3 regions of the Streptomyces sp. B3I8 genome follow, and region 1 is predicted to be linked to each of the others. Evidence: riboswitches for the same ligand, from Rfam matches in the RefSeq annotation. Region 1 holds a riboswitch; each other region holds the start of a gene.
What was found. A riboswitch is a leader RNA that binds a small molecule or an ion and turns the genes downstream of it on or off. The one in region 1 is predicted to bind cobalamin.
Positions count from the first base shown of each region.

Region 1 (9,453 bases):
CCCGCGCGGCGACGATCCGTTGCCGTACGGCGGCCTCCTCCTCGGCCCACCGCACGGCGAACCCGGCGGGATCGTCGTCGTAGGCGAGCCGCCGCCGTACGACCTCCACGCGCTGATCCGGCTCGCGGGACGCGGCGACCTCGACGGTGAGGCCGAAGCGGTCGAGCAACTGCGGCCTCAGTTCCCCCTCTTCGGGGTTCATGGTGCCGACGAGCAGGAACTTCGAGGCATGCCGTACGGAGACACCCTCGCGCTCGACGTACGAGGCACCCATCGCGGCGGCGTCCAGCAACAGGTCCACGAGGTGGTCATGGAGCAGGTTCACCTCGTCGACGTACAGGATTCCCCGGTGCGCGTCGGCGAGCAGCCCCGGTTCGAACGCCTTCACGCCTTCCGCGAGCGCCCGCTCGATGTCGAGCGCACCCACCAGCCGGTCCTCCGAGGCTCCGACCGGCAGCTCCACCATGCGAGCCGCGCGGGACTCGAAGGCCCCGCCCTCGTGCGGCCCGTCCGGGCACGCGGGATCCGGCGCGGCCGGATCGCACGAGAACCGGCACCCGGAGACGACGTCCACGGCGGGCAACAGCGCCGACAGTGCCCGTACGGCGGTGCTCTTGGCGGTGCCCTTCTCGCCGCGCACCAACACCCCGCCGACCGCCGGGGACACGGCGTTCAGCAGCAGCGCGAGCCGCAGGTCGTCCTGGCCGACAACGGCCGTGAACGGAAAGGGGGTACTCACTTCTCGTCGCCCTCCAGATCGCCTTCGAGTTCCAGATAGGTGGCGCGCAGCCGCTCCAGCGTCTCCGCGTCCGGCTCCGCCCACAGCCCGCGCTCCGCCGCCTCCAGCAGGCGTTCGGTGATGCCGCGCAGCGCCCAGGGGTTGGACTTCCGCATGAAGTCCTGGTTCTCGGCGTCGAAGACGTACTCGGCCGACAACTTCTCGTACATCCAGTCGTCGACCACGCCCGCCGTGGCGTCGTACCCGAACAGGTAGTCCACCGTCGCGGCCATCTCGAAAGCACCCTTGTAGCCGTGCCGCCGCATGGCCGCCATCCAGCGCGGGTTGACCACCCGCGCCCGGAACACCCGGTGCGTCTCCTCGCCCAGCGTCCGCGTCTTCACCTGGTCCGGCGTGGCCGAGTCGCCCACGTACGCCTCGGGGCTCTCGCCCGTCAGGTGCCGGACCATGGCGACCATGCCGCCGTGGTACTGGAAGTAGTCGTCGGCGTCGACGAGATCGTGTTCCCTCGTGTCCACGTTCTTCGCCGCCACCGCGATCCGCCGGAACGCCGTCTCCATGTCACCGCGCGCCGCCCGTCCGTCCAGGCCGCGCCCGTACGCGTAGCCGCCCCACACCGCGTACACCTCGGCGAGGTCGGCGTCGGAGCGCCAGTTGCGGGCGTCGATGAGCGGCAGCAGGCCCGCGCCGTACGCGCCGGGCTTGGAGCCGAAGATGCGGGACGTGGCCCGGCGGCGGTCGCCGTGCGCGGCGGTGTCCTCGTCGGCGTGCGCCTTCACGAAGTTGGCGTCGGCCGGCTCGTCCAGCTCCGCCACCGCCCGTACGGCGTCGTCGATCAACCCCACCACGTGCGGGAACGCGTCCCGGAAGAAGCCGGAGATGCGGACCGTGACGTCGATGCGCGGCCGGCCCAGCTCCTTCGGGGGGAGCACCTCGAAGCCGGTCACCCGGCGCGACGCGTCGTCCCACACCGGGCGGCAGCCCAGCAGCGCGAGGATCTCGGCGATGTCGTCGCCCTGGGTGCGCATCGCGGAGGTGCCCCACACCGTCAGCCCGACGGACTTCGGGTACTCACCGGTGTCGGTGAGATACCGCTGCACCAGCGAGTCCGCCAGCGACTGCCCGACCTCCCAGCTCAGCCGGGACGGGATCGCCTTGGGGTCGACGGAGTAGAAGTTCCGGCCGGTCGGCAGGACGTTGACCAGGCCGCGCGTGGGCGAGCCGGAGGGGCCCGCCGGGACGTAACCGCCGTCCAGGGCGAGCAGGATGTGCCCGATCTCGTCCGTCGTACGGGCCAGCCGGGGCACCACCTCCTCGCAGGCGAACCGCAACACCGCCGCCGCCTCGAGGAGTTCGGTGCCCAGGACCTCGCGTACGAGGGCGTCGCCCGCGTCGGCCGCCCAGTCGCGCGCCTCCATGCCCTCGGCGAGGCGGCGGCAGAGCTGCTCGAGCAGGTCGATCGCGTCGGACGCGGTACGGGCGGGACCGTCCACCAGGCCGGTCAGCTCCACCGGAATCTTGACCCCGGCGCCCGGTTCGGCCAGCAACTCCTTCTCCACCAGCCCGAAATGGGCGGCGAGGCAGGCCCGCAGACCCGGCAGCGCGTTCGCCCGGCCGCCCCACACCTGCGAGGCGCGCAGTACCGCGAGCACCAGGTTGACGCGCGGCTCACCGACCGGGCCGCCGCCCAGGATGTGCAGGCCGTCGCGGATCTGCACATCCTTGATCTCGCACAGATAGCCGTCGATGTGCATGACGAACGAGTCGAACTCGGCGTCGTCGGGCTGGTCGTCCACGTGCAGGTCGTGGTGGAGCTCGGCGGCCTTGACCAGCGTCCAGATCTGCGCCCGCACGGCCGGGGCCTTCGTCGGGTCGAGATCGCTCACCAGCGCGTACTCGTCGAGGAGTTGTTCCAGTTTCGCCAGGTCGCCGTAGGTGTCGGCCCGCGCCATCGGCGGCACCAGGTGGTCGACCACCGTCGCGTGCCCGCGCCGTTTGGCCTGGGTGCCCTCGCCGGGGTCGTTGACGATGAACGGGTAGATCAGCGGCAGGTCGCCGAGCACGGCGTCCGGCGCGCAGCCGGCGCTCAGCCCGAGCCCCTTGCCGGGCAGCCACTCCATCGTGCCGTGCTTGCCCATGTGGACGATCGCGTCGGCGCCGAAACTGTTCTCCAGCCATCGGTAGGCGGCGAGGTAGTGGTGGGACGGCGGCATGTCGGGGTCGTGGTAGATCGCGATGGGGTTCTCGCCGAAGCCGCGCGGCGGCTGGATCATGACCACGACGTTCCCGAACCGCAGCGACGCGAGCACGATGTCGTCGCCGTCCACGTACAGGGAGCCCGGCGGCTCGCCCCACGCCTGGAGCATGCCGCCGCGCAGCTCGGGGTCGAGCGTGTCGAACCACTCCCGGTAGTCGGCGAGCGGCACCCGTGCGGGGGCGGCGGCGAGCTGGTCCTCGGTCAGCCACTCCACGTCGTGGCCGCCTGCCTCGATGAGCCGGTGGATCAACTCGTCGCCGCCGGACGGGTATCCGTGCACCCCGTACCCCGCCTCGCGCAGCGCGTCCAGCACCCGTACCGCCGAGGCGGGCGTGTCCAGGCCGACGGCGTTGCCGACCCGGGAGTGCTTGGTGGGGTAGGCGGTGAAGACGAGCGCGATCCTCTTCTCGGCGTTCGGCTTGTGCCCGAGCGCCGCGTGCCGCACGGCGATCCCGGCGACCCGCGCGGCCCGCTCGGGGTCGGCGACGTACACCGGGACCCCGGCCCCGTCGTCGTCGAGCTGTTCCTTGAAGGAGAAGGGGACGGTGACCAGCCGGCCGTCGAACTCGGGGATGGCGACCTGCATCGCCGCGTCCATCGGGGACAGCGCGGCGTCGGACGCCTCCCACTGGGCGCGCGAGGAGGTCAGGCACAGCCCCTGCAGCACGGGCACGTTCAGCTCGGCCAGCGCCCCGACGTCCCACGCCTCCTCCTCGCCGCCCGCCGACGCCTGCGAGGCGTGGGTGCCGCCGGCGGCCAGCACGGTGGCGACGAGCGCGTCGGCCCCCGCCAGCAGCTCGTACAGGCCGGGGTCCGCGCCGCGCAGCGAACCGCAGTACACCGGCAGCGCGTTGGCGCCGCGCGCCTCGATCGCGTCGCACAGGGTGTCCACGAAGCCGGTGTTGCCGCTGAGTTCGTGGGCGCGGTAGAAGAGCACGCCGACGGTCGGCCGGCCCGGTACGCGGGCGCGGGCGCCGTGCACGCCGTACTCGGGCATCTTCCGCGGCTCCTCGAAGCCCTCGCCGGTCAGCAGCACGGTGTCCGACAGGAACCGGGCGAGCTGGGTGAGGTTGTCGGGGCCGCCCTCGACCAGATAGCGCAGGGCCTCGGCCACCACGCCCGCCGGCACCGACGACTCGGCCATCAGCTCGGCGTCCGGCACGCTCTCCCCGCCGAGCAGCACGGTCGGCACGCCGGACGCCTTCAGCGCGGCCAGCCCGTCCTCCCACGCCCGCTTGCCGCCCAGCAGCCGTACGACGGCGAGGTCGGCGCCGTCGAGCAGCGCGGGCAGCTCCTCGGCGACGTCCACGCGGGTGGGGTTGCCGATCCGGTAGCCGGCACCGGTGGCGGCCCGGGCCGCCAGCAGGTCCGTGTCGGCGGTCGACAACAACAACACTGTGCTCATGCGGGCGCTCCCGGTGGGATGAAGGGCAGTCCTTGCGGCGCGCCGGACTCGATGAGCCGCCACAGCGCGTCCGTGTCCGCGTGCTGTTCGATCAGGTCGCCGAGCCGGTCGAGCTGCTCCTCGCGCAGCGCGGCGAACGACGTGTCGGGGGCGGGGACGAAGCGGCGGCCCGCGGCGGCGGCCACCTCGCGCAGGAAGGCGCGCCGGAAACCGTCCGACTCCAGCGAGCCGTGCCAGTGCGTGCCCCGGACCGCCCCGACCCGGCAGCCGTCCGGGTCGAGGCCCCCGGCGGTGCGGATGAACGTCTCCCCGCCGGTGACCTCGGCGACCCCGTGGTGGATCTCGTACCCCTCGACGGGCTCACCGAGGGCCTCGCCGACGGGCCGGGCGAGGGTCTTCTCGCGGGCGAACCGGACCCGTACGGGCAGCAGTCCGAGGCCGTCCACCCGTCCGGCGCGCGACTCGACCTCGTCCTCGATGTACTCGCCGAGGATCTGGTAGCCGCCGCAGATCCCGAGGACCGGCCGCCCCTCGGCGGCCCGGCGGCACAGCGCGTCGGCGAGCCCCCGCGCCCGCAGCCACTCCAGAGCCCGGACGGTGCCGCGCGTGCCGGGCACGACGACGAGGTCGGCGTCGGCCAGCTCCTCCGGCCGGTCCACGAACCGCACGACGACACCGGGTTCGGCGGCGAGCGCGTCGACGTCCGTGAAGTTGGACATCAGCGGGAGCGCGCACACGGCGACCCGCAGCACGTCCTCGCCGACCGGCGGCGCGGTGTTCGACTCCCGGACGGTCCCGCGCGACGAGACCCTCCCCCAAGCTCTCAACTTCGTTCGAGCAGGGGGGACCCCCATTCCGTCCTCCTCGTCGATGCCGAGGCCGTGCCGGAACGGGAGCACGCCGTACGTGGACCGGCCGGTGAGTCCGTGCAGCATGTCGAGGCCGGGTTCGAGCAGCGAGACGTCGCCCCGGAACTTGTTGACGAGGAACCCGGCGACCAGCTCCTGGTCCGCGCGGGAGAGCAGGGCGACGGTGCCGAAGAAGGAGGCGAAGACCCCGCCCCGGTCGATGTCGCCGACGACGACCACGGGGAGCCTCGCGTTCCGCGCGATCCCCATGTTGACGATGTCGGTCCGGCGCAGATTGATCTCGGCCGGGCTGCCCGCGCCCTCGCAGATCACCGCGTCGTACGTGGCGCGCAGCTCGGCCAGGGAGTCGAGCACGGTGCCGAGCAACTCCCGCTGCCGCCCGCCGTGGTAGCCGCGGGCGCTCATCTCGCCGACCGGCCGGCCGAGCAGCACCACCTGGCTGCTCCGCTCGCCGCCCGGCTTGAGCAGCACGGGGTTCATCAGCGCGGTCGGCTCGATCCGGCAGGCCTGGGCCTGCATGGCCTGCGCCCGCCCGATCTCGGCGCCCTCACGCGTGACGAACGAGTTGAGGGACATGTTCTGCGCCTTGAACGGCGCGACCTTGACGCCGCGCCGCGCCAGCCACCGGCAGATCCCGGCGGTGACGACGCTCTTCCCGGCGTCGGAGGTGGTCCCGGCGACGAGCAGCCCGCCACCGGTCCGACGGTCGGTACCGCCGCTCATGATGTACGCCCCTTCGCCGTCGCCCTCGTGTGCGCGCCTGTGTTCGCGCTTGCGTTCGCCCGGCGGCTGCGGCTCCCGAACGCGAGCCGCACGCCCGCGCACACGCCCAGCGCGAGCCAGTTCACGCGCCGCGAGAGCCGCGCCGCACGCTCGATGTCCGCCACCCGCACGGCGCGCCCGGCGCCATTGAGCAGCGGACGGTGCTCCACGCGCCCTCCGTACGACAACGTGCCGCCCAGCCGCACCCCGAGCGCCCCCGCGAAGGAGGCCTCGACGGGACCGGCGTTGGGGCTCGGATGCCGGCCCGCGTCCGCCCGCCAGGCCCGTACCGCACCCCGGGGGTCCGGACCGGCGACGGCCGCGAGGACGGCGGTGAGCCGCGCCCCCGGTGCACCGGCCAGGTCGTCCAGCCGCGCGGAGGCCCACCCGTACCGCAGATGACGGGGGGAACGGTGACCGACCATGGCGTCCAGCGTGTTGACGGCCCGGAAGCCGAGCAGTCCCGGCACACCGGCGACGGCACCCCATACGAGGGCGCCCACGACGGCGTCGGAGGTGTTCTCGGCGACGGACTCGACGACGGCCCGCGCGATTCCGTCGGCGTCCAGCGCCTGCGGGTCGCGCCCGCACAGGTGCGGCAGCCGCGCCCGGGCGGCGTCCACGTCACCGGCCTCCAGCGCCCGCCCCACCGCCCGCGCCTCCCGCACGAGCGAAGTGCCGCCGACGACGGCCCAGGTGGCGGTCGCGGTCAGGGCGACGGAGGCGACGGGGGAGCGGCGTACGGCGCGCGCGGCGAGGGCTCCGAGCGCGGTGGCGCCACCGGCGCACACCAGGGTGTGCAGCGCGCCCCGGCCTCGGTGATCACGCCACAGCGCACGCTCCACGGCTGCCGCGGCCCGCCCGAACACGGCGACGGGATGCCCGCGGCGCGGATCGCCGAGGAGCAGGTCGCCGAGGAGGCCGGCAGTGGCGCCGTACGCGTAGAGGCGTTCGGCACCCACGGGGTCAACCGGCCGTGGGATCGGTCAGGGTGTCGCTGATGAACCTCGGTCGGCAGCCGCGCATGGCGAAGTGTCCTCACTCAGGGTGTCCACGCCCTGGTTCGACGAGACCGGCGGTGAGAGTTCCTGGCTCCCGGGGATGTCTACCCCGGTGACAGTGGCGGGACCGCGCCGGATTCGCACCGGCTTCCTCTCCTGCCGCCGTATTGGCTTCGGCAGTTCACCACGCCCCCCGACACCAGTCAACCTGGCCCTGACCTGCTGTGCGGAGTCCCACACGTACGCCGGCGCCCGTCCCGGGGGCATGCGAAGGGGGGTGGGGACGAAAACCGCCCCCACCCCCCTCACGTCGTCGCGCCATCACGCTCGCGGGGTCACATGGTCACGTGGTCACGTGGGTTCACGGTCCGTCAGGCCACGATCAGTTGGATGCCGTACGCGACCGCGGCCGCACACGCGGCGAAGCACGCGTACGCCCCCGTGGTGGCGAGCACTGCGCTCCCGCCCCGCGCGGACTCCTTCTTGGTGAGTCCCACGATGCCGAGCGTGAACAGACCCACCAGTCCCACCGTCACCACGAGAGAGACCCCGAACACTGATCCGAGCGCTACCCAGTCGATCTTCATGATGTCCGTTCCTCACACCGCGGCGGGACGAGTCGGTTCCGCCGCGGACCCGGTGTCCGGAGCGGGAATGGTGGTCTGCAACCCCGTGGCCACCGTGCCGCCGGCGGCCGTGGCGACGGCAGGTGCGGCGGCGACAGCCGTGCCGACGACGGTCGCCCCGGCGCCGTCCGCGGCGATGATCGGGCCCGCCGGCGGCGGCGCCACCGCGGCGATGGCCGCGGTCACGACGCCCGGCGACTCGACGTCGACGTCTGCGACGGAGTCCAGGTCATTGACGTTGTCCACGGTCACCGGCTTGCGGCGGGACAGCACCCAGATCGTCCCCGCCCCCGCGAGCAGCAGCGCGCCGGTCACGACCGTGCCCCACGTGCCCTGCTTGGTGAGCAGTTCCGCCCCGGCGCCGACCAGTCCCGCCGCGGGCAGCGTCAGGCACCAGGCGACGACCATGCGGGTCGCGGTGGACCAGCGGACCACCGCGCCCCGGCGGCCGAGTCCGGAGCCCATCACCGCGCCGGAGCAGACCTGGGTGGTGGAGAGCGAGAAGCCGATGTGGGAGGAGGCGAGGATCGCCGTCGCCGCACTGGTCTGCGCGGCGAATCCCTGCGGCGGCGCCAGGTCGGTCAGCCCCTTGCCGAGGGTCCGGATGATCCGCCAGCCGCCCAGGTAGGTGCCGAGCGCTATGGCCGTGCCCGCCGAGAAGATCACCCACATCGGCGGGTTGGAACCGGGGGAGAGGACGCCGCCGGTGACCAGGGCGAGGGTGATGATGCCCATGGTCTTCTGCGCGTCGTTGGTGCCGTGCGCGAGGGAGACCAGGCCGGCCGAGGCGATCTGCCCGGCCCGGTACCCCTTCGCGGTGGCCTTCTCGTCGGCCCGATTGCCGATGGCGTACGTCAGCCGGGTCGCCAGCATCGCGGCGAGACCGGCCACGACCGGCGCGGCGACCGCGGGAAGGAGGATCTTGGTGACGACGGTCGAGCCGTTCACCGACGACCAGCCGGCCGACATGACCGCCGCGCCGATCAGACCGCCGAACAGTGCGTGGGAGGAGCTGGAGGGGAGACCCAGCAGCCAGGTCAGCAGATTCCACAGGATCGCGCCGACGAGAGCGGCGAAGATCACTTCGGTTCGAAGGCCCTCTTCGTCGATGATGCCGCCGGAGATCGTCTTGGCGACCTCCACGGAGAGGAACGCGCCGACGAGGTTCAGCACGGCGGACATGGCCACCGCCGTCTTGGGCCTCAGAGCGCCGGTCGAGATGGTGGTGGCCATCGCGTTGGCCGTGTCGTGGAAACCGTTCGTGAAGTCGAACGCGAGTGCGGTGACAATCACGATACCCAGGAGGAGCGTGATGTGTTCCATTTACCCAGGCTTCTGTTGGACGTCAGTGGCCCTTGGACCGTAGGCAACCTGGGTGAACGGCAGGTGAACTGGGGCAGGCGGTGTGGTGACCCCAACGAGGTGCCGGGGTTCCGCTTACCCGGCGGCGTCCGGGTACCGGTCCCGACGGTGCCCGGGTGCCGCCGCTCCCCGAGGGCACCTCAGCCGCGCGCGAACCGCTTCAGTCCGGCGAGGGAACCGTGGAAGACGTTCTGGTCGCCGGGCAGGGTGCCCTTGGTGGCGTACTGCCAGAACGTCCAGGTCGTCCAGCCGCCGGGCAGGGCGCCCGTGTCGGAGGCGTCGTGCCGGGCGATCCACAGCGCGTGGTCACCGGCGAAGACGGTGCTGTCACCGGTGCACAGCCGCCACCAGTCGGCCGTGGTGTACAGCACGGGGCGGCGCCCGGTCAGCCCCAGTACCTCGTCGCTGAACGACCTGATCCAGCGCACCATG
Region 1 covers NZ_JAUSYN010000002.1:1,428,037-1,437,489, reverse strand. The annotation lists gene QFZ64_RS08680 (putative cobaltochelatase) at 1-739, opposite strand, end outside; gene cobN (cobaltochelatase subunit CobN) at 736-4,401, opposite strand; gene QFZ64_RS08670 (cobyric acid synthase) at 4,398-5,993, opposite strand; gene QFZ64_RS08665 (cobalamin biosynthesis protein) at 5,990-6,994, opposite strand; cobalamin riboswitch at 7,094-7,235, opposite strand; gene QFZ64_RS08660 (hypothetical protein) at 7,405-7,620, opposite strand; gene QFZ64_RS08655 (inorganic phosphate transporter) at 7,633-8,982, opposite strand; gene QFZ64_RS08650 (lysozyme) at 9,162-9,453, opposite strand, start outside.

Region 2 (9,453 bases), 3.3 Mb from region 1:
CACCATCCAGCCGGCCTTCCGGCTCGACGTCATCCCCGAGTACGGGCCGGTCATGGAGGAGGAGGCGCACGCCCTCACCGAGCGCTGGCGCCCCGGCGAGACCGTCGACTGCACCTCCGAGTCCTTCCGTGTCGCCGTGCGCATCGCGGCCCGCTGTCTGCTGCGCGGCGACTACATGGACGAGCGCGCCGAGCGGCTCTGCGTCGCCCTCGCCACCGTCTTCCGCGGTATGTACCGGCGCATGGTGATACCCGCGGGACCGCTCTACCGGCTGCCGCTCCCGGGCAACCGCGCATTCGACCGGGCGCTGGCCGATCTGCACCTCCTGGTCGACGAGATCGTCGCCGAACGCCGGGCATCCGGTCAAAAGCCGGACGATTTGCTGACGGCTTTGCTGGCGGCGAAGGACGAGAATGACGAGCCCATCGGGGAACAGGAGATCCACGACCAGGTCGTCGCGATACTCACGCCCGGAAGCGAGACCGTGGCCTCCACGGTCATGTGGCTGCTTCAGGTTCTCGCGGCCCACCCCGAACAGGCCGAAAAGGTGGCAGCGGAGGTCGAGTCCGTCACCGGCGGCCGGCCCGTCGCATTCGCGGACGTACGCAGTCTGACGCACACCAACAATGTCGTCGTCGAGGCGATGCGGCTGCGTCCCGCGGTATGGATTCTCACCCGCCGGGCGGTGACCGAGACGGAACTCGGCGGGTTCCGCATTCCGGCCGGCGCCGACATCGTGTACAGCCCGTACGCGATCCAGCGCGACCCGAGGTCGTACGACCGGAACCTGGAGTTCGACCCCGACCGATGGCTTCCGGAGCGCGCCAGGGACGTACCCAAGCACGCCATGAGCCCGTTCAGCACGGGCAACCGCAAGTGCCCCAGCGACCACTTCTCGATGGCCCAGCTCACGCTGATCACGGCCGCCGTGGCGCGCACCTGGCGGCTCGAACAGGTCGCGGGTTCGAACGACGCGACCCGGGTGGGCATCACCCTGCGCCCGCACCGGCTGCTGCTCAGGCCCGTCCCCAGGTGAGGCCGCGTCGGGCGCGGAGTTGACGCGACGAGGCCGGGCGGGTGCCGGGAGAATGCCCGGACCGCCGGCCAAGAAGGGGCGGGTGTCCGGCACCGGCCAAGAAGGGGCGGGTGCCCGGCACCGGCCAAGAGGGGGCGGGTGTCCTGTGGTCCGGGCACCCGCCCTCTCTCAGGCGGCCGCCCCCGGTTCCGTCTCCGGCTCCGTGATCCGGGCCGCCGGGCCCCGGAACGTGCGCCGGTACGCCTGCGGGGTCGTGCCCAGCGCGCGCACGAACTGGTGGCGCAGGGCCGCCGCGTTGCCGAACCCGGTGCGGCCCGCGATCGCGTCTGTCGTCTCGTCGGTGCCCTCCAGCAGCCGCTGGGCCAGCAGCACCCGCTGGCGCAGGATCCAGCGGTACGGGGTGGTGCCCGTCTCCTGCTGGAAGCGGCGGGCGAAGGTGCGCGGCGACATGTGGGCGCGGGTGGCGAGCTGCTCGACCGTCACCTCCTCGTCGAGGTGCCGCTCCATCCAGATCAGCACCTCCCCGACGGTGTCGCACCGGTTTCGGGGCAGCGGGCGCTCGATGAACTGCGCCTGGCCGCCGTCCCGGTGCGGCGGCACGACCATCCGCCGGGCGATCCGGTTCGCCACCTCCTGGCCCTGCTCCTTGCGCACCAGGTGCAGACAGGCGTCGATCCCGGCGGCCGTGCCGGCGGAGGTGATCACGGGGTCCTCGTCCACGTAGAGCACGTCCGGCTCGACCCGTGCCCGCGGGTGAAGCCGGGCGAGGTGCTCCGCGTGCCGCCAGTGCGCCGCGCAGCGCCGGCCGTCGAGCAGCCCGGCGGCACCCAGTACGAAGACGCCGGAGCACACGCTGAGCACCCGGGCGCCCCGCCCGGCGGCCTCGCGCAGCGCCCGGAGCAGTTCGGGCGGGAAGTCGCGGGTCTCGAAGCCGTCGCCCGCGGGTACGGCGACCAGGTCGGCCTCCGCCAGCCGCTCCAGACCGTACGGCGTGGAGAAGGTCAGGCCCGGCACATGGGTGCCGAGCCTCGGGCCCTCGGCGGAGACCACCGCGAAGTCGTACACGGGCAGCCCCTCGTCGCTCCGGTCGATCCCGAAGACCTCGCACACGACGGCCAGTTCGAAGGGGTGGACGCCGTCCAGCATGACGGCGGCGACATTGCGCAGCATGGGAACAGTGTGCCTCGGCGGTGGCAGGAAATCGAGGGTGTGCGGCAGTCCTGCCACTGACGCCGGGGAGCCCGCGGCGCGAAGGTGGGACACATGGACACGACACACGCACAGGCACTCGTCGGAATGCTGGCCGTCCTCGGCCTCCTCGCCCTGATCACCCTGCCCGCCCTGATCGGCGTCGTCCACGATCGGCGCGTGGACCGGCAGATCAGGGCGGCCCGGGAACAGCGGGAGGGGGAGGAGAGCGGTCAGAAGTCCTCGTCGAAGCCGACCGAGCCCTCCACCGCGACCTGGTACGCCGACGCCCGGCGCTCGAAGAAGTTGGTCAACTCCTGAACACCCTGGAGTTCCATGAAGGAGAACGGGTTCTCCGAGCCGTACACGGGAGCGAAACCGAGCCGCACCAGCCGCTGGTCGGCGACGCACTCCAGGTACTGCCGCATGGACTCGGTGTTCATCCCCGGGAGGCCGTCACCGCACAGGTCGCGCGCGAACTGCAGCTCGGCCTCGACGGCCTCCCGCAGCATGTCGGTCACCTGCAGGCGGAGCTCCTCGTCGAAGAGGCCGGGCTCCTCCTTGCGGACGGTGTCGACCACGTCGAACGCGAACGACATGTGCATCGTCTCGTCCCGGAAGACCCAGTTGGTGCCGGTGGCCAGGCCGTGCAGCAGCCCCCGGGCCCGGAACCAGTAGACGTAGGCGAACGCGCCGTAGAAGAACAGACCCTCGATGCACGCGGCGAAGCAGATCAGGTTCAGCAGGAAGCGCCGGCGGTCGGCCCTCGTCTCCAGCCGGTCCAGTCTCTCCACCGAGTCCATCCACCGGAAGCAGAACTCGGCCTTCTCCCGGATGGAGGGGATGTTCTCCACGGCCGCGAAGGCCGCGGCCCGGTCGTCGGGGTCCGGCAGGTAGGTGTCGAGGAGCGTCAGATAGAACTGGACGTGGACGGCCTCCTCGAAGAGCTGGCGGGACAGGTAGAGCCGGGCCTCGGGGGAGTTGATGTGCTTGTAGAGGGTCAGCACCAGGTTGTTCGCGACGATCGAGTCACCGGTGGCGAAGAAGGCCACCAGCCGGCCGATGAGGTGCTGTTCCTCGGGGCTGAGCCGGGCGAGGTCGGCGACGTCCGAGTGGAGGTCGACCTCCTCCACGTGCCAGGTGTTCTTGATCGCGTCCCGGTAGCGCTCGTAGAAGTCCGGGTAGCGCATGGGACGCAGGGTCAGTTCGAAGCCCGGGTCGAGCAGGTTCTTCGTGCGGTCGTTCGTCACTGGCAGGCCTCGCAGGACTCGGGGTTCTCCAGGGAGCAGGCGATCGCCTCGGGATCGGGGGCGGCCTGCACGGGGACGGTGGCACGGGCGGCCGCACGCGCGATCCGCGTCGCCGGACGCGAACGCAGGTAGTAGGTGGTCTTCAACCCCTGCTTCCAGGCGTACGCGTACATCGAGGAGAGCTTCCCGATGGTCGGCGTCTCCAGGAACAGGTTCAGCGACTGGGCCTGGTCGAGGTAGGGGGTGCGGGCGGCGGCCATGTCGATCAGGCCGCGCTGCGGGATCTCCCAGGCGGTGCGGTACAGGCGCCGCACGTCCTCGGGGATCCGGGCGAGGTCCCGCACGGAGCCGTTGGACTCGCGCAGCGCCTCACGGGTGCGGGCGTCCCACACGCCGAGCCGCTTGAGATCGTCCACCAGGTACGAGTTGACCTGGAGGAACTCGCCGGACAGCGTCTCGCGCTTGAACAGGTTGGACACCTGCGGCTCGATGCATTCGTAGACACCGGCGATCGAGGCGATGGTCGCGGTCGGCGCGACCGCGAGGAGCAGGGAGTTGCGCAGCCCGGTCGTGGCCATGCGCGCGCGCAGCGCCGCCCAGCGCTTCGGCCAGGTGAACTCCACGCCGTAGTGGTCGGGATGCAGCACGCCCCGGGCCGTACGGGTCTCCTCCCAGGCCGGCGCGGGCCCGTTGCGCTCGGCGAGGTCGGCGGAGGTCTCGTACGCGGCGAGCATGATCCGCTCGGCGACGCGGGTGGACAGGGCCTTCGCCGCGGGCGAGTCGAAGGGCAGGCGCAGTTGGAAGAAGACGTCCTGCAGGCCCATCACGCCCAGGCCGACCGGACGCCAGCGGGCGTTGGAGCGCCCGGCCTGCTCGGTCGGGTAGAAGTTGATGTCGACGACCCGGTCGAGGAAGGTGACGGCGGTGCGGACGGCGGCGTCCAGCCGCTCCCAGTCCATGTCGCCGCCCGCCCGGTTGACGAAGGCGCCGAGATTGACCGAGCCCAGGTTGCAGACCGCCGTCTCCCCGTCGTCCGTGACCTCGAGGATCTCCGTGCACAGATTGGAGGAGTGCACGACGTGGCCCGGGGTCGCGGTCTGGTTCGCCGTCCGGTTGGCGGTGTCCTTGAAGGTCATCCAACCGGTGCCGGTCGCCGCCAGGGTGCGCATCATGCGGCCGTACAGCTCGCGGGCGGGCAGCGTCCTGCGGGCGAGCCCGGCCTCCTCCGCCCCGCGGTAGGCCGCGTCGAACTCCTCGCCCCACAGGTCGACCAGTTCCGGTACGTCGGCGGGGGAGAACAGTGACCAGTCCGCGTCGGCCTCGACCCGGCGCATGAACTCGTCCGGGATCCAGTGCGCGAGGTTGAGGTTGTGGGTGCGGCGGGCGTCCTCGCCGGTGTTGTCGCGCAGTTCGAGGAACTCCTCGATGTCCGCGTGCCAGGTCTCCAGGTAGACCGCGGCCGCGCCCTTGCGCCGGCCGCCCTGGTTCACGGCGGCGACCGAGGCGTCCAGGGTCTTCAGGAACGGCACGATCCCGCCCGAGTGCCCGTTGGTGCCGCGGATCAGGGCGCCGCGGGAACGGATGCGCGAGTACGCGATGCCGATGCCGCCCGCGTGCTTGGAGAGGCGGGCGACCTGGTGGTAGCGGGCGTAGATCGAGTCCAGCTCGTCCTCGGGGGAGTCGAGGAGGAAGCAGGAGGACATCTGGGGGTGACGGGTCCCGGAGTTGAACAGGGTGGGGGAGGAGGGCAGGTACTCCAGGCGGCTCATCAGGCCGTGGAGCGCGGCCACTTCGTCGACGGCACGGTCCGTGCCGTCCGCGCGGGGACGGGCCCCCTCCTCGGTCTCGGCGAGCCCCGCGGCCACCCGCAGCAGGAAGTGCTGGGGCGTCTCGATCACCTTGCGGGTGACGGGGTGGCGCAGCAGATAGCGGGTGTACAGGGTGCGCAGGCCGAAGTAGCCGAAGCGGTCGTCGGCGTCGGGGTCGACGAGCGCGTCCAGCCGTGCGGCGTGGCGGCGGACGAACGCGGCGGTCCGGTCGGCGACGAGGCCCTCCCGGTGGCCGACGGCCACGGAGGAGGTGAACGACGTGACGCCCTGGGAGGCGGCCTCGGTACGGATGCCGAGCGTCAGCAGGCGGGCGGCCAGCCGGGAGTGGGCGGGGTCCTCGGAGATGAGGCCGGCGGCCGCCTCGGTCGCCAGTTCGCGCAGCTCGTCCTCGTCGGCGTGCCGGGAGCGGCCGCGCAGGGCCGCGGCGGCGACCCGGCCGGGGTCGGCGTCGGGGAGGTCGGCGGTCAGCGCGGTGAGGGTCCGCAGGAGGGCGGCGCCGGGACCGTCCGGACCGTCGGGGCTGTTCGAGCCGTCGAGGCCACCGGGTTCCTCGGTCGCGGGGGATGCCGGGGCCGGTCGGGCCGGGGCGGTGGTCATGGGTGCTCTCCCTCGTTCGGCACGGGCCATGACGAGGACAGGGAGCAACATGCCGGCGCGCGGGGTGCGCCGGGTCGCGTCCCCGGCCCACTCCACGAGGCCCGGACGTCAGGCACCCGGCCGGACGGCCGGGCGCGCTGCCGGCAGGTCCTCGGACTCGACCCCTACGCGCGAACGCGTGGCCACACCGTTGCGGGACAGCTCCGGATTCACACCGGATTCCCCTGCGTCGGCAGCGCTGCTGAGCATACATGTTGTGCCGGAGGGGTGGGGGAGGGCCCAGATGTTGTGTCGGGCGTGCTGCCGACCGAAGCCGACTCCCTCAGGCGGCCCGCGTGCGAAGGCCGTGGCCGCCCCTTACGGGCGGCCACGGCCTTCAGCGACGTGTTCGGCGGACTAGTGCGACGTCCCCGCCGTCGCCGGCGGCAGCTCCGGCTCGACGCCGGGGGCGCCGACGTCCACCGTGTAGTCGTCCGCCGTCGTCTCGTCGACGCCCTCCGGCGCCTTCACCGCCCGCAGGACGAACGTCAGCACCACCGTCACCACCGCGTTCAGCACGAACGCGGTGAGACCGATGTAGCCGATCTGCCCGATGCCGGGGATGTCGTCCGAGGACCCGCCGAAGTGCGCCTGCGTCGGCGAGGCCACCCCGTACGCGGCCAACGTGCCGTACACCATGCCGACCGCCCAGCCCGCCAGCAGCGCCCACCGGTGGAACCAGCGGGTGAACAGGCCGCCCACCAGCGCCGGGAACGTCTGCAGGATCCAGATGCCGCCGAGGAGCTGGAAGTTGATCGCCACCGTCTTGTCCATCGTCAGGACGAAGACGAGCGCGCCCACCTTCACCAGCAGCGAGACGAGCTTGGAGACCTGGGCCTCCTGCTTCGGCGTCGCGTCCGGCTTGATGAAGTCCCTGTAGATGTTGCGGGTGAAGAGGTTCGCCGCCGCGATCGACATGATCGCCGCGGGGACGAGCGCGCCGATCCCGATGGCCGCGAAGGCCACGCCCGCGAACCAGTCCGGGAACATGTTCTCGAAGAGCTGCGGAATGGCCAGCTGGCCGTTCTTCACGGTGATCCCGTCCGCGATCGCCATGAAGCCCAGCAGCGCCAGCAGACCCAGCATCAGCGAGTACAGCGGCAGGATCGTGGTGTTGCGCCGGATCACCTCACGGCTGCGCGAGGACAGCGTCGCCGTGATCGAGTGCGGGTACATGAACAGCGCCAGCGCCGAGCCGAGCGCGAGCGTGGCGTACGTCCACTGGCCGCCCGCGGCCGGGATCACGCCGCCCGCGCCGGCCTTGGCGAACTTCTCGCTCGCCGAGGCGAAGATGTCGTCGAAGCCGCCGAGCTTGATCGGGATGTAGATGATCGCGACCGCGATGACGATGTAGATGAGCGCGTCCTTGACGAACGCGATCAGCGCGGGGGCACGCAGTCCGGAGGAGTACGTGTACGCGGCCAGGACGCCGAAGGCGATCAGCAGCGGCAGGTCCTTCACGAACCAGTTGGTGTTCTCGCCGCCGCCCACGCCCATCACGTCGAGCACCGCCTGGATGCCGACGAGCTGGAGCGCGATGTACGGCATCGTCGCCAGGATGCCGGTCACGGCCACCGCGAGCGAGAGCCCCTTGGAGCCGAACCGCCCGCGCACGAAGTCGGACGTGGTGACGTACCCGTGCCGGTGGCTGACGGACCACAGCCGCGGCAGGAACGTGAAGACCAGCGGGTACACCAGGATCGTGTACGGCACGGCGAAGAACCCGGAGGCGCCGGCCGCGTAGATCGCGGCGGGCACGGCCACGAAGGTGTACGCCGTGTAGAGGTCGCCGCCCAGCAGGAACCAGGTGACCCAGGTGCCGAACGACCGCCCGCCCAGGCCCCATTCGTCGAGGCTGTGCTCGTTCTCGGCCTTGCGCCAGCGGGCCGCGAGGAACCCGATGACGGTGACCGCGAGGAAGAAGAAGATGAAGACGCCGAGTGCGACGCCGTTCACACCGTCGTTCATTCCGCCGCACCTCCCTTCGAGGAGCCGGAGGGACCGGAGGAGGCCGCGGACGCCGCGGACGCGTCACGGGAGGCCCGGCCGCGCTGGTCGAACTGCCACAGCTTGTAGGCGGTCACCGTCAGCACGGTGGAGATCAGCACCCACAGCATCTGGTACCAGTAGAAGAACGGGAGGCCGATGAACGCCGGGTCGGTCCTGTCGTACGAACCGACCCACAGCATCGCCACGAAGGGCGCGACGAGGCAGAGGCCGATGACCACCCGCAAGGGTGTCACCACCCCTCTGCCGACTTCTGGGGCATCTGACATGTGCGGCTCCGTCCCCTCGCTGGTCAACCGGGCAATGCGCGAGGAAATCTAGGTCACCGTGTCCAGGCAACGGAACCCTTGTCCGCATAACGGTTGGGGATGGCAACGAAAAGGGGACGGATGGTGACGGTGGGTGACGGTTGTTCGTACGTCGACCCACCGGCCGCTCGGGCGTTCACTCCGCGGGCCGCTGCGGGGCGTCCGGTCCACCGGCCGCCGCGATGCCCGTCCACCGACGTGCGGTCCAAGGGGCCGGTCCGGCATGCGGCCCGCCGGCCGGTCCGGCGCTCAGTCCACCGGCCGCTTCAGCCTGGCCACGAACTTGTAGCGGTCCCCCCGGTACACCGACCGCACCCACTCCACCGGCAGGCCCTCCTTGTCCAGGGAGTGGCGGGAGAGCATCAGCATCGGCAGACCCACGTCCGTGCCGAGCAGTCCGGCCTCGCGCGGCGTGGCCAGCGACGTCTCGATCGTCTCCTCGGCCTCGGCGAGATGGACCCCGTAGACCTCGGCCAGCGCGGTGTAGAGCGAGGTGTACTTCACCAGCGAACGGCGCAGCGCCGGGAAGCGCTTCGCCGACAGATGGGTCGTCTCTATGGCCATCGGCTCGGCGTTGGCCATGCGCAGCCGCTCGATGCGCAGTACCCGCCCGCCGGAGGTGATGTCGAGGAGTTCCGCGAGCCGCTCGTCGGCGGTGATGTAGCCGATGTCCAGCAGTTGGGAGGTGGGCTCCAGGCCCTGCGCGCGCATGTCCTCGGTGTAGGAGGTGAGTTGCAGCGCCTGTGACACCTTGGGCTTGGCGACGAACGTTCCCTTGCCCTGGATGCGTTCGAGGCGTCCCTCGACGACCAGTTCCTGCAGTGCCTGCCGCACGGTCGTGCGCGAGGTGTCGAACTCCGAGGCGAGGGTGCGCTCGGGCGGGACCGGGGTGCCGGGCGGCAGCGTGCGGGTCATGTCGAGCAGGTGCTTCTTCAGGCGGTAGTACTTCGGCACGCGCGCGGTACGGACGGGTGCGCCGCCCTCGCTCTCCGCACTGCTGACGTCGGTGCTCATGCTCCGCCTTCCCGGCTCGGTGCCGACTGGGCCGACGGCTTCCGCCGGTCACGGCTCACATCGTGGCACGGCTTCGCGCGGGTGACTCCGCACGTTCCGTATGGGGATCCCGCGCACGCGTGCCGGGGACCTCCTCTGTATACCGCCACCGGCACAGGGTGGTCTAGTCCACCGTCCGCACTGTG
Region 2 covers NZ_JAUSYN010000002.1:4,701,578-4,711,030, forward strand. The annotation lists gene QFZ64_RS23150 (cytochrome P450) at 1-1,036, shown strand, start outside; gene QFZ64_RS23155 (GlxA family transcriptional regulator) at 1,205-2,206, opposite strand; gene QFZ64_RS23160 (hypothetical protein) at 2,300-2,545, shown strand; gene QFZ64_RS23165 (ribonucleotide-diphosphate reductase subunit beta) at 2,458-3,414, opposite strand; gene QFZ64_RS23170 (ribonucleoside-diphosphate reductase subunit alpha) at 3,471-5,900, opposite strand; cobalamin riboswitch at 6,025-6,161, opposite strand; gene mctP (monocarboxylate uptake permease MctP) at 6,297-7,907, opposite strand; gene QFZ64_RS23180 (DUF3311 domain-containing protein) at 7,904-8,215, opposite strand; gene QFZ64_RS23185 (GntR family transcriptional regulator) at 8,504-9,268, opposite strand.
Region 2: another riboswitch for cobalamin. It lies ahead of QFZ64_RS23170 (ribonucleoside-diphosphate reductase subunit alpha); the one in region 1 lies ahead of QFZ64_RS08665 (cobalamin biosynthesis protein).

Region 3 (9,453 bases), 4.1 Mb from region 1:
TCCAGTCGAAAAGCCAGAGGTAGTCCGAAATCTGTGGACAGCAAGCCCCTCACGGACAACTTACTTGCTACGGAGAGTGATAACTGGAGGCGGGTCAGCCCTTCGGCGCGGGCTCCGGCGCGGGCGCCGGTTCGTGCGCGGGCGCGGGCAGCGGAAAGCGGCTTTCGTTGCGGTCGATCTTCTCGTCCAGCGCCGTGAGAAGGTCCACGTCCAGTCGCTCACACAGTTGCAGCAGGTACGCGAGCACGTCAGCGACCTCGTCCCGCACCCGGTGCGCCGACTCCGGGTCCGCCATCACCCGCTCCGACTGCTCCGGTGTCAGCCACTGGAAGATCTCCAGCAGCTCGGACGCCTCCACGCTCAGCGCGGCCGCCAGGTTCTTCGGGGTGTGGTGCGGCCACCAGCCGCGCGCCGCCGCGAAGTCCACGAGGCGCCGTTGCAAATGGGCCAGATTCAGCGGGTGTCGGTCGTGGGGTTGCGCGTCGTGGAGTTGCGCGTCACTCGTGCGCGCGTCATGTGTGGGTGCGTCATGTGTGGGTGCTTCCTGGGCGTGTTCGTTCACGCGCCCAGGTGTACCACCGTCACGCCCTCCGCCCCGGCCACACGGGAGGCGTCGGAGACCGCCCCGATCAGCCGGATGTGACCGCGCTCGCACATGCGCGCCGCCAGCCGTGCCAGTTCCCTCGTCTGGTGCGGGTCCAGGGAGCGGTCGAGATCGTCCGCCAGCACGGTGAGGCTCTGCAGCGCCGCCGGCACCTCCCCGACGGGGTCCACCTCCAGGACTCCGGGCCCGGTGAGCAGCACCAACGCCATGGCCAAGTAACGCAGTTCGCCGTCGCCGAGCAGTTCCAGCGGTGTGGCCGGGGAGCCGTCGCCGCGGTCCACGCGGGCCCGTAGCCGGCCGTCGTCGTCCCTCTCCGCCCGTAGGCCGGTCACCGTGCCCGCGATGCCGGCGCGGACGGCGGCGACCAGCAGCGCGTGCCGCTGCCCGCACTCCTCGCGGGTCCGGGACAGCACGTCGGCGAGGTTGTCGCAGCCGGGCAGCAGCCGGCCGGCACCGGGTTCCACCGGGCCGCGCATCCGCTCGGGGCGCGGATCGCAGGGGAACACCGAGCGCAGGGCGACCACCATCTGCTCGGCCGCCGCCAGTACCCTGCGCTGCCCGTCCGTGCCCCCGGCGACGCGCAAGGGGAGCAGAGCGGTGCCGAGCCGGTCGTCGGGCAGCGGGCCCCTGGTCACCGGGGCGGCGCCGGCGGTGTGCCAGGCGGCCTGCACCACGGGACGGCCGGGGTCGCGCAGCGCGGACTGCAGGAGCGGCACTCCACCGGCTGTCAACCGTTCGCCGACGAGGCGTAGTTCGGGTTCGACCTGGACGGCCACGTCGAGACGTACGGGGCCGACCGGGCCGTCGGCGGTGCAGCCGATGCGAAAGCCGCGGCGGCGCTGGGGGTCGGGGCGGGCGGAACGGGGCACGCACGTTCCCGGAGCCGGGAACGCCTCGGCGAGGTCGGCCCCGGCGGCGAGCCGGGCGAGCGCGGCGTAGGCCTCCAGGGCGCGGGACTTGCCACTGCCGCTGGGCCCGGCGAGGAGGGTGAAGCGGTGCAGGGGGAGGCTGACGCGGCGGTGCCCGGCGTAGGCGGAGAGGTTGAGTTCGGTGAGGTGGGGGCGGAGGGTGGCGGGGGTCCGCGCGGGGACGGGGTCGGCCCGGGTGCCTGCGGGCGGTGGGGGCGCGTGCATGCGGGGACCGTAGACGGCGGCGCGGCTGGCGAACCGTTCCGCTGCGAAGGGCTTCGCACGAACGGGGTACGGAACGGGATCGGTTGCCGGACTGCCGGACTGCCGTGCTGCCGTGCCGATGGGATGCCGGGGCGCGGAGGCGGGGACGGCCCCGCACGCTCAACTCGGCCGCGCGGCCCCCGTATGGGACGGAGTGACCTCCGTGTCGGGCGGGGTCAGCAGAAAGACGTTCTTGTCCACGCGGTGCATGCCGCTGGTCAGGCCGAAGACGACGCCCGTGCTGAAGTCGAGGACGCGCTTGGCGACCTCCGTCTCCGCGTTGGTGAGGTCGAGGAGGACCGGGACCCCGGCCATCAGTGTCTCGGCGACGTCGCGGGCGTCCGCGAACACGTTGACCCGTAGGACGACGAACCTGCGCCTGGCCTCCGTCTCGGCCTCGGCGTAGGCCCGGTGGTCGTAGGAGCGGTGGTCCACCGCCGACGGCCAGGAGTCCCGGCCACGCAGCGGCACGACCTGGGCGAGCCCCTCCCATTGTTCGTCGGTGACATCGTGGCTGTTCACCGGCCCTCCCCGTCGGCTCGCACTGGTCGTCTGCACGGGGCATATTCTTACGTATCGTCACCCGATCGGCCGAACGCGACACGGTCCGCGACGCCTCTGGTGCAGGCACCCGCCCGCCACGGCGGGGTATTTCAGGTGGTTCTGACCAGTTTCAACAGCTCCAGCATGACCGGGTCGATCACCCGGTAGCGCACGATCCGCCCCTGCCGCTCCCCCGCCACCACCTCCGCCGTCCGCAGCAGCCGCAGCGCCTGCGAGACCGCCGGGTCGTTCATGCCGGTGGCGATGGCGAGGTCGGAGACGGCGAGCGGGCCCGTCCGGTCCAGCGCCAGCAGGAGGGAGAGCCGACCGGGGTCGGCGAGCAGGGAGAAGCGGTCGGCCCAGGCGCGTACGGCCTCCGGCTCACCGATGGCGGCGATGGCGTCGCACACCCGGTGGCCGTCGATGGTGCGCCGGTCCGCACGGTCGGCGGGGACGAGATGCATGCGGGCATTGTTCCAGGCGGACGGCGGACCGCGGCCGGTTCCGCGCTTTCGGTCCGCCGGTTCCGCGCTTTCCGGCCGAGGAAGGCCGGGGACGGACCTGGCAGGTGATTCGCCGCACCCGCCACCGCACCCGCAACACCTGCGCAGATATGCAGTCTTGCAGGTGATGACGGACGGGCCCTATGGTGGCCGGGCCGTGGTGTTCGGGAAGACCGGTGCAGGCCCCCTCGGGGGTCGAGTCCGGAGCGGCCCTCGCCACTGTGATCGGGGAGTTCCCGTCCCTGCCGCCCCCGGGCGGCGCCACTGGCCGTGCGTACGCGTGGCTGGGAAGGTTGGGGCGGGCGCGTCGACCCGTCAGCCAGGAGACCGGCCACGGCATCTCACGAAGTGATCCACGAGGTGCTGGAGCGTGACCGAATGACCCTGCCCGCGCGCCCTTCCGCGCATTCCTCCACGACCCCCGCGACCCCCGGGGCCACCGCCGCCCCCACCGGTTCCTTCCGCTGGCGGCGCGAGGACACCGTCCGTACCGCCGGGCTGCTGGCGGTGATCCTGGCCCTGCACGTGGTGGCGTTCGGGGTGCTGTTCCTGCTGGTGGTGCCCGAGCACTACGAGGTCGGCTCCAAGGCCTTCGGCATCGGACTCGGCATCACCGCCTACACGCTGGGCATGCGGCACGCCTTCGACGCCGACCACATCGCGGCCATCGACAACACCACCCGCAAGCTCATGGCCGACGGCAAGCGCCCGGTGTCGGTCGGGTTCTGGTTCGCGCTGGGGCACTCCAGCGTGGTGGTGGTCATGGCCGCGCTGGTGGCCGGCGGCACGGCGCTCGCGGGCACGCTGCTCAACGAGGGCTCGCGCACGCACCAGACGCTCGGCGTCGTCGGCACCACCGTCTCGGGCGGCTTCCTGTATCTGATCGCCGCGCTGAACCTGGTCGCGCTGCTCGGCATCCTGCGGGTGTTCCGGGCGATGCGGGCGGGAACGTACGACGAGGCGGAGCTGGAGGCGCACCTGGACTCGCGCGGCTTCATGAACCGGATCCTGGGCCGCCTCACCCGCTCCGTCAGCCGCCCCGGGCAGATGTTCCCGCTCGGTTTCCTCTTCGGGCTCGGCTTCGACACCGCGACCGAGGTGACGCTGATGGTGATGGCGGGCAGCGGCGCGGCGGCCGGACTGCCCTGGTACGCGGTCCTGTGCCTGCCGCTGCTGTTCGCCGCCGGGATGAGCCTGTTCGACACGCTGGACGGCACGTTCATGAACTTCGCCTACCAGTGGGCGTTCGCCAACCCCGTGCGCAAGGTGTTCTACAACCTCACGATCACCGGGCTGTCGATCGCCGTCGCCTTCCTGATCGGCACGATCGAACTGGTCGGCGTCCTGCACGAGAAGCTCGACCTGACGGACTCCGTGACCGGCTGGATCGCCGGTCTGGACCTCGACAACGTCGGATACGTCATCGCCGGGCTGTTCGTGGTGGTGTGGGCACTGGCCCTCACCTACTGGCGCCTGGCCCGGGTCGAACAGCGCTGGTCACCGCGGACCGCCGACGGCAACTGAGGGCTCACCTCTCACCGGGGGGCACGGCCGGCCTGGCCGGGCGTGCGCCCCGGCGAGGAGTGCCGGCGCCGGGTTCGGGATCTTGTACGGACGTCGGGGGCGCGCTCGCTCGCGTCCACGCGGTGGAACCACGGCCCGGCGCTGATCCTCTGCTCCCACGCGGGCGCACATGCCACCTTGCTCCACTGACTGTGTTCGCTCCTGCTGGCTACATGGGGATTCATGGCTGGCAGGTGCGGCGTTATGATCAGAGTGGCCATGAGGTGTGACGCCCAGGCAATGGGAGACCTTCAGTGATGATCCGTACGTCCCGCCGTGCCCGTCGACGGATGCTCGCCGGGGTCGGTGTCGCCGCCGTGTTGGTGACGGCCGGCGCATGTTCGTCCGACTCCGGCGGCTCCGACGACGCGAGCGCCTCCGGCGGCGGCCCGGCGAAGCCCTCCGGGACCGTGACCGTGTTCGCGGCGGCCTCGCTGCAGGAGAGCTTCACCGCGCTGGGGAAGAAGTTCGAGAAGGAGTACCCGGGCACGAAGGTCACCTTCAACTTCGGCGGCAGCGACAGTCTCGCCGCCGGGATCACCGAGGGCGCCCCCGCCGACGTGTTCGCCTCGGCCAGCCCGAAGACGATGAAGACGGTGACGGACGCCGGGGACGCCGCCGGTACGCCGTCGACCTTCGTGCGGAACCGTCTGGAGATCGCCGCCCTGCCCGGCAACCCGGACAGGATCGCCTCCTTGAAGGACCTGACCAGGCCGGGGCTGAAGGTCGTGCTGTGCGCCAAGACCGTGCCGTGCGGTGCGGCCGCGCAGACCGCGCTGGAGGCGAGCGGCCTGAAACTCACCCCCGTCTCGTACGAGCAGGACGTCAAGAGCGCGCTGACCAAGGTGGAGCTGAAGGAGGCCGACGCGGCGATCGTCTACCGCACCGATGTGAAGGCGGCGGGTGACAAGGTGGAGGGCGTGGAGTTCCCCGAATCGGCCGAGGCCGTCAACGACTGTCCGATCGTCTCGTTGAAGCACGCCGGGAACACGGCCGGGGCGAAGGCGTTCATCGCCCTGGTGAAGTCGGCGGCGGGACAGAAAGTGATGACCACGTCCGGATTCCTCTCGCCGTGAGTCCGTCACCCGCGCCCGCCGAGGCGGACGGCGGACCGGCCCCCTCCGGACGGTTCCGGCGGGGGCGCCCGGCGCGTGGTGGCCGTCGCCGTCGGACCGGCGCGCCGTTGCCGTTGCTGCTGCCCGCCCTGGTGGGCGTCTGCTTCCTGCTGCTGCCGCTGCTCGCCCTGCTGATCCGGGCCCCCTGGCGCGACCTGCCGGACCAGCTCACCAGTGCGCAGGTGTGGCAGGCGCTGCGGCTCTCGCTGCTGAGCGCGACGGCCGCGACCGCCGTCAGCCTCGTCCTGGGCGTGCCGCTGGCCTGGCTGCTGGCCCGTACCGAGTTCCCCGGGCGCGGGCTGCTGCGGGCGCTGGTGACGCTGCCGCTGGTGCTGCCGCCGGTGGTGGGCGGTGTGGCGCTGCTGCTGGCGCTCGGCCGCAACGGCGTGGCCGGGCGGTGGCTGGACGAGTGGTTCGGGATCACGCTGCCGTTCACGACGACGGGCGTGGTGCTGGCGGAGGCGTTCGTGGCGATGCCGTTCCTGGTGATCAGCGTGGAGGGCACGTTGCGGGCGGCCGACCCGCGCTACGAGGAGGCGGCCGCCACCCTGGGGGCCTCCCGTTTCACCGCGTTCCGCCGGGTCACGCTGCCGCTGATCGCGCCCGGCGTGCTGGCGGGCGCGGTGCTGGCGTGGGCGCGGGCGCTGGGCGAGTTCGGGGCGACGATCACCTTCGCCGGCAACTTCCCCGGCCGTACGCAGACGATGCCGCTCGCGGTGTACCTGGCATTGCAGAACGACCCGGCGGCGGCGATCGCGCTGAGCCTTGTGCTGCTCGCGGTGTCGATCGCGGTGCTCGCGGGACTGCGCGACCGCTGGCTGACGGCCTCATGAGCACGGTGGACGAGCCCGTGCCGCCCGTGGCGACCGGCGCCCGCGAGGGCCTCGACGCGCACCTGGTCGTCGTGCGCGGCTCCTTCCGGCTCGACGTCACGCTGCGCGCCGCGCCCGGCGAAGTGGTCGCGCTGCTCGGCCCGAACGGCGCGGGCAAGACGACCGCGTTGCGGGCGCTGGCCGGCCTGGTCCCGCTGTCCGCCGACGGTGCCGGCGGCGGCAGCGGTGGCCGGCTGCGGCTGGACGGGGTGGCACTGGACCGTACGCCGCCCGACTCCCGCCCCGTCGGTGTCGTCTTCCAGGACTACCTCCTCTTCCCGCACCTGACCGCGCTCGACAACGTGGCGTTCGGGCCGCGCTGCCGGGGCGCCTCCAAGGCCGAGGCGCGGGCGCAGGCCGCCGAGTGGCTGGCTCGGCTGGGGCTGGCGGAGCACGCGGGCGCCAAGCCGCGCCGGCTCTCCGGCGGCCAGGCTCAGCGGGTCGCGCTCGCCCGGGCGCTGGCGACCCGGCCCCGGCTGCTCCTCCTCGACGAGCCGCTGGCCGCGCTCGACGCCCGCACCCGGCTGGAGGTGCGGGCCGAACTGCGGCGCCGGCTGGCCGAGTTCGAGGCGGTCGCGGTGCTCGTCACGCACGACCCGCTGGACGCGATGGTGCTCGCCGACCGCCTTGTGGTGGTGGAGGACGGCCACGTGGTGCAGGAGGGCCCGCCGACCGACGTCGCCCGGCATCCGCGTACGGACTACATCGCCCGGCTGGTCGGGCTGAACCTGTACCGGGGGGAGGCCGAGGGCCACACCGTACGGCTGCTCGACGGAGGCCCGTCGATCACGACGTCGGAGAAGCTGTCCGGCCCGGCGTTCGTGGCGTTCCCGCCCGGCGCGGTCACCCTGCACAGCGAGCGCCCGGTCGGCGCCAGCGCCCGCAACCTGTGGCGCTGCGAGGTGGCGGGCCTGGAGACCCACGCCGACCAGATCCGCGCCGACCTCACCGGCGACCTCCGTGTCCTGGCCGACCTGACGACGGTCTCCGCGGCCCAACTGGACCTGCGGCCCGGCGCGACGGTCTGGGCGACGGTGAAGGCGACGCAGACACACGCGTACCCGGCTTGAGGGGGCGCCCCGACGAGAGGCGTCCCGCCAGGGGCGCGTTCAGGGGCGCGGGGAACCGCGCGACAAGCCACGACGCGCCCACACCCACACACCCCCGTACCGATGCACCGCCCACCCCCGCGCGAACCCCGGCGGCTCACCGCCCGCCTCCCCGAGCACCGCCACCGGCCCCCGCGCGGCCGCCGCCACGATCTCCCCCACCGTGCTGTTCTCGTTGTGCCCGCTGACCTCCGCCGACGCGCACCCCGCGTAGTACGCGACGGGAATCGCCTCACGCCCCGTCACCACGCACGGCGGCCGCACCCCGAGCCCGTGCAGCGCAGCCGCCGTACGCGCCCACGCCCGCCGCCCCGCCGCCGACCGCTCCACCACCCCGTCGAGCACCGCGTACTGCGCCGCGAGGTGCCCGGCGAGCCCCGCCGCGACCAGTACCCGCGCGGCCGTACGCCACCGGCCGGACCCGGCGGTCACCAGCCGCAGCACCGCCACGGCGACCGGGAGCGAGAGCAGCGCGTAGGCCGGGAGGAGGAAGCGCGGGGCGGCGTAGCCGATGAGGAACAGGTAGGGGAGCGCGACGGTCGTGGCGCAGGCCGACGCGGTCAGGACGGCCGGTGCCGTACGCCGGGCGCGGACCGCGACGATCGCGCCCAGCGCGGCGAGCGGCGGCAGGGCGAACCACCACCACGTCTGGGCCGGCGACGGCAGCGGCCCGGTGCACGGCCGGCACAGGGCGCGTCCGGCGAGGCCGCGGAGCTGGTCGCCGAAGGCGAGGTTCCAGCCCAGGCCGCCCTGGATACGAGAGGCGTCGGCCAGGCGTCGGCCGAGTCCGCCGTAGGCGGTGTACGCCTCCACGATCCACTCGACGGCCCCGGCGGCCAGCCCACCGGCCGGCACGAGCACCAGCACCGTCCGCCGCTGGCGGCCCCAGGCAGTGAGCGCGAGGACGAACAGCGGCACCGTCGCCCACACCGCGTCCGTCGGCCGCATGAAGGCCATGAGGGCCGCGCTCGCGCCCAGTCCCCACAGGGCGGCGCGGTCGCGGCGGTCGGCGCGGGCGCGCAGGAAGCAGGCGGTCGCGGCGAGGGCGCCGTACGCGACCCACAGGTTGGGCATGGCCTGCGGACCGTAGAAGAGCGTGACCCACAGGGTGGCGAAGAGGGCGCCGGCGAGGGTGAGGACGCGGGCCGGGAGCAGTCCCCGCCAGGCGCGCAGCGCGAGATACAGCGCGAGCCCGGAGAGCGCGGCCAGGTGGACCCGCAGCAGGACGGTGGACGACGACCAGGAGGCGACCGGTGCGACCAGCAACGACACCCCACGGGCGCGCGGCGCGCTGAAGAAGGCGGCGGGCGCGTGGTCGGCGACCTGGCTGACGTACACCGTCTCGTCCCAGCCGAGCCCCAGGTCCGGGCGGACCAGGGCGAGTTGGGCGACGGTGAACAGAACGGCCACGACCGCGAGCGGTGCCCGGCCGTGCCGGTGCGACGGCCGGCGGTGGTCGGCCGGACGGGACACCGGCCGGCCGCCGGGGCGGCGGACGCCGACGAGTGTGCCGTACGCGTCCTGACGCACCGGAGCCTCCAAGGAGAGAACGAGGAGAGAAGAGAAGAGGTGAGGACAAGAAGAGACGACAGACCTGGACAAATTACCCCACGCCTCCCACGGGTGCAGCACGGCAGTGACGAAGTGGAGGGGCGGAGCGAAAGGGGCCGAACGGAGCGCGCGTCGCATGCGCACGGCGGCCGTCACTCGTACGAGGGCGTTCGGGAACTTCCCCGCCTGGCACAGCAGTTCTGCTCGTGACGATCTCGATGATCTTGATGGTCTCGGCATGAGTGAGAAGGAGCGGCACCGCATGGTGTTCAAACGGCTGCTCGGAGCGATGGGCGTGGGCGGCCCCTCCGTGGACACGGTCCTGGACGGCGGGCGCGGCGAGGACGGGGGCGGCGACGGAGCCGTGCGGCCCGGGGACGTGCTGTCCGGACAGGTCCGTCTGGAGGGCGGCGGCTCAGCC
Region 3 covers NZ_JAUSYN010000002.1:5,503,355-5,512,807, reverse strand. The annotation lists gene QFZ64_RS26585 (nucleotide pyrophosphohydrolase) at 95-457, opposite strand; gene QFZ64_RS26580 (ATP-binding protein) at 559-1,737, opposite strand; gene QFZ64_RS26575 (cell division protein SepF) at 1,897-2,298, opposite strand; gene QFZ64_RS26570 (metalloregulator ArsR/SmtB family transcription factor) at 2,430-2,783, opposite strand; cobalamin riboswitch at 2,964-3,173, shown strand; gene QFZ64_RS26565 (HoxN/HupN/NixA family nickel/cobalt transporter) at 3,201-4,346, shown strand; gene modA (molybdate ABC transporter substrate-binding protein) at 4,643-5,461, shown strand; gene modB (molybdate ABC transporter permease subunit) at 5,458-6,333, shown strand; gene QFZ64_RS26550 (ABC transporter ATP-binding protein) at 6,330-7,442, shown strand; gene QFZ64_RS26545 (hypothetical protein) at 7,482-9,011, opposite strand; gene QFZ64_RS26540 (sporulation protein) at 9,295-9,453, shown strand, end outside.
Region 3: another riboswitch for cobalamin. It lies ahead of QFZ64_RS26565 (HoxN/HupN/NixA family nickel/cobalt transporter); the one in region 1 lies ahead of QFZ64_RS08665 (cobalamin biosynthesis protein).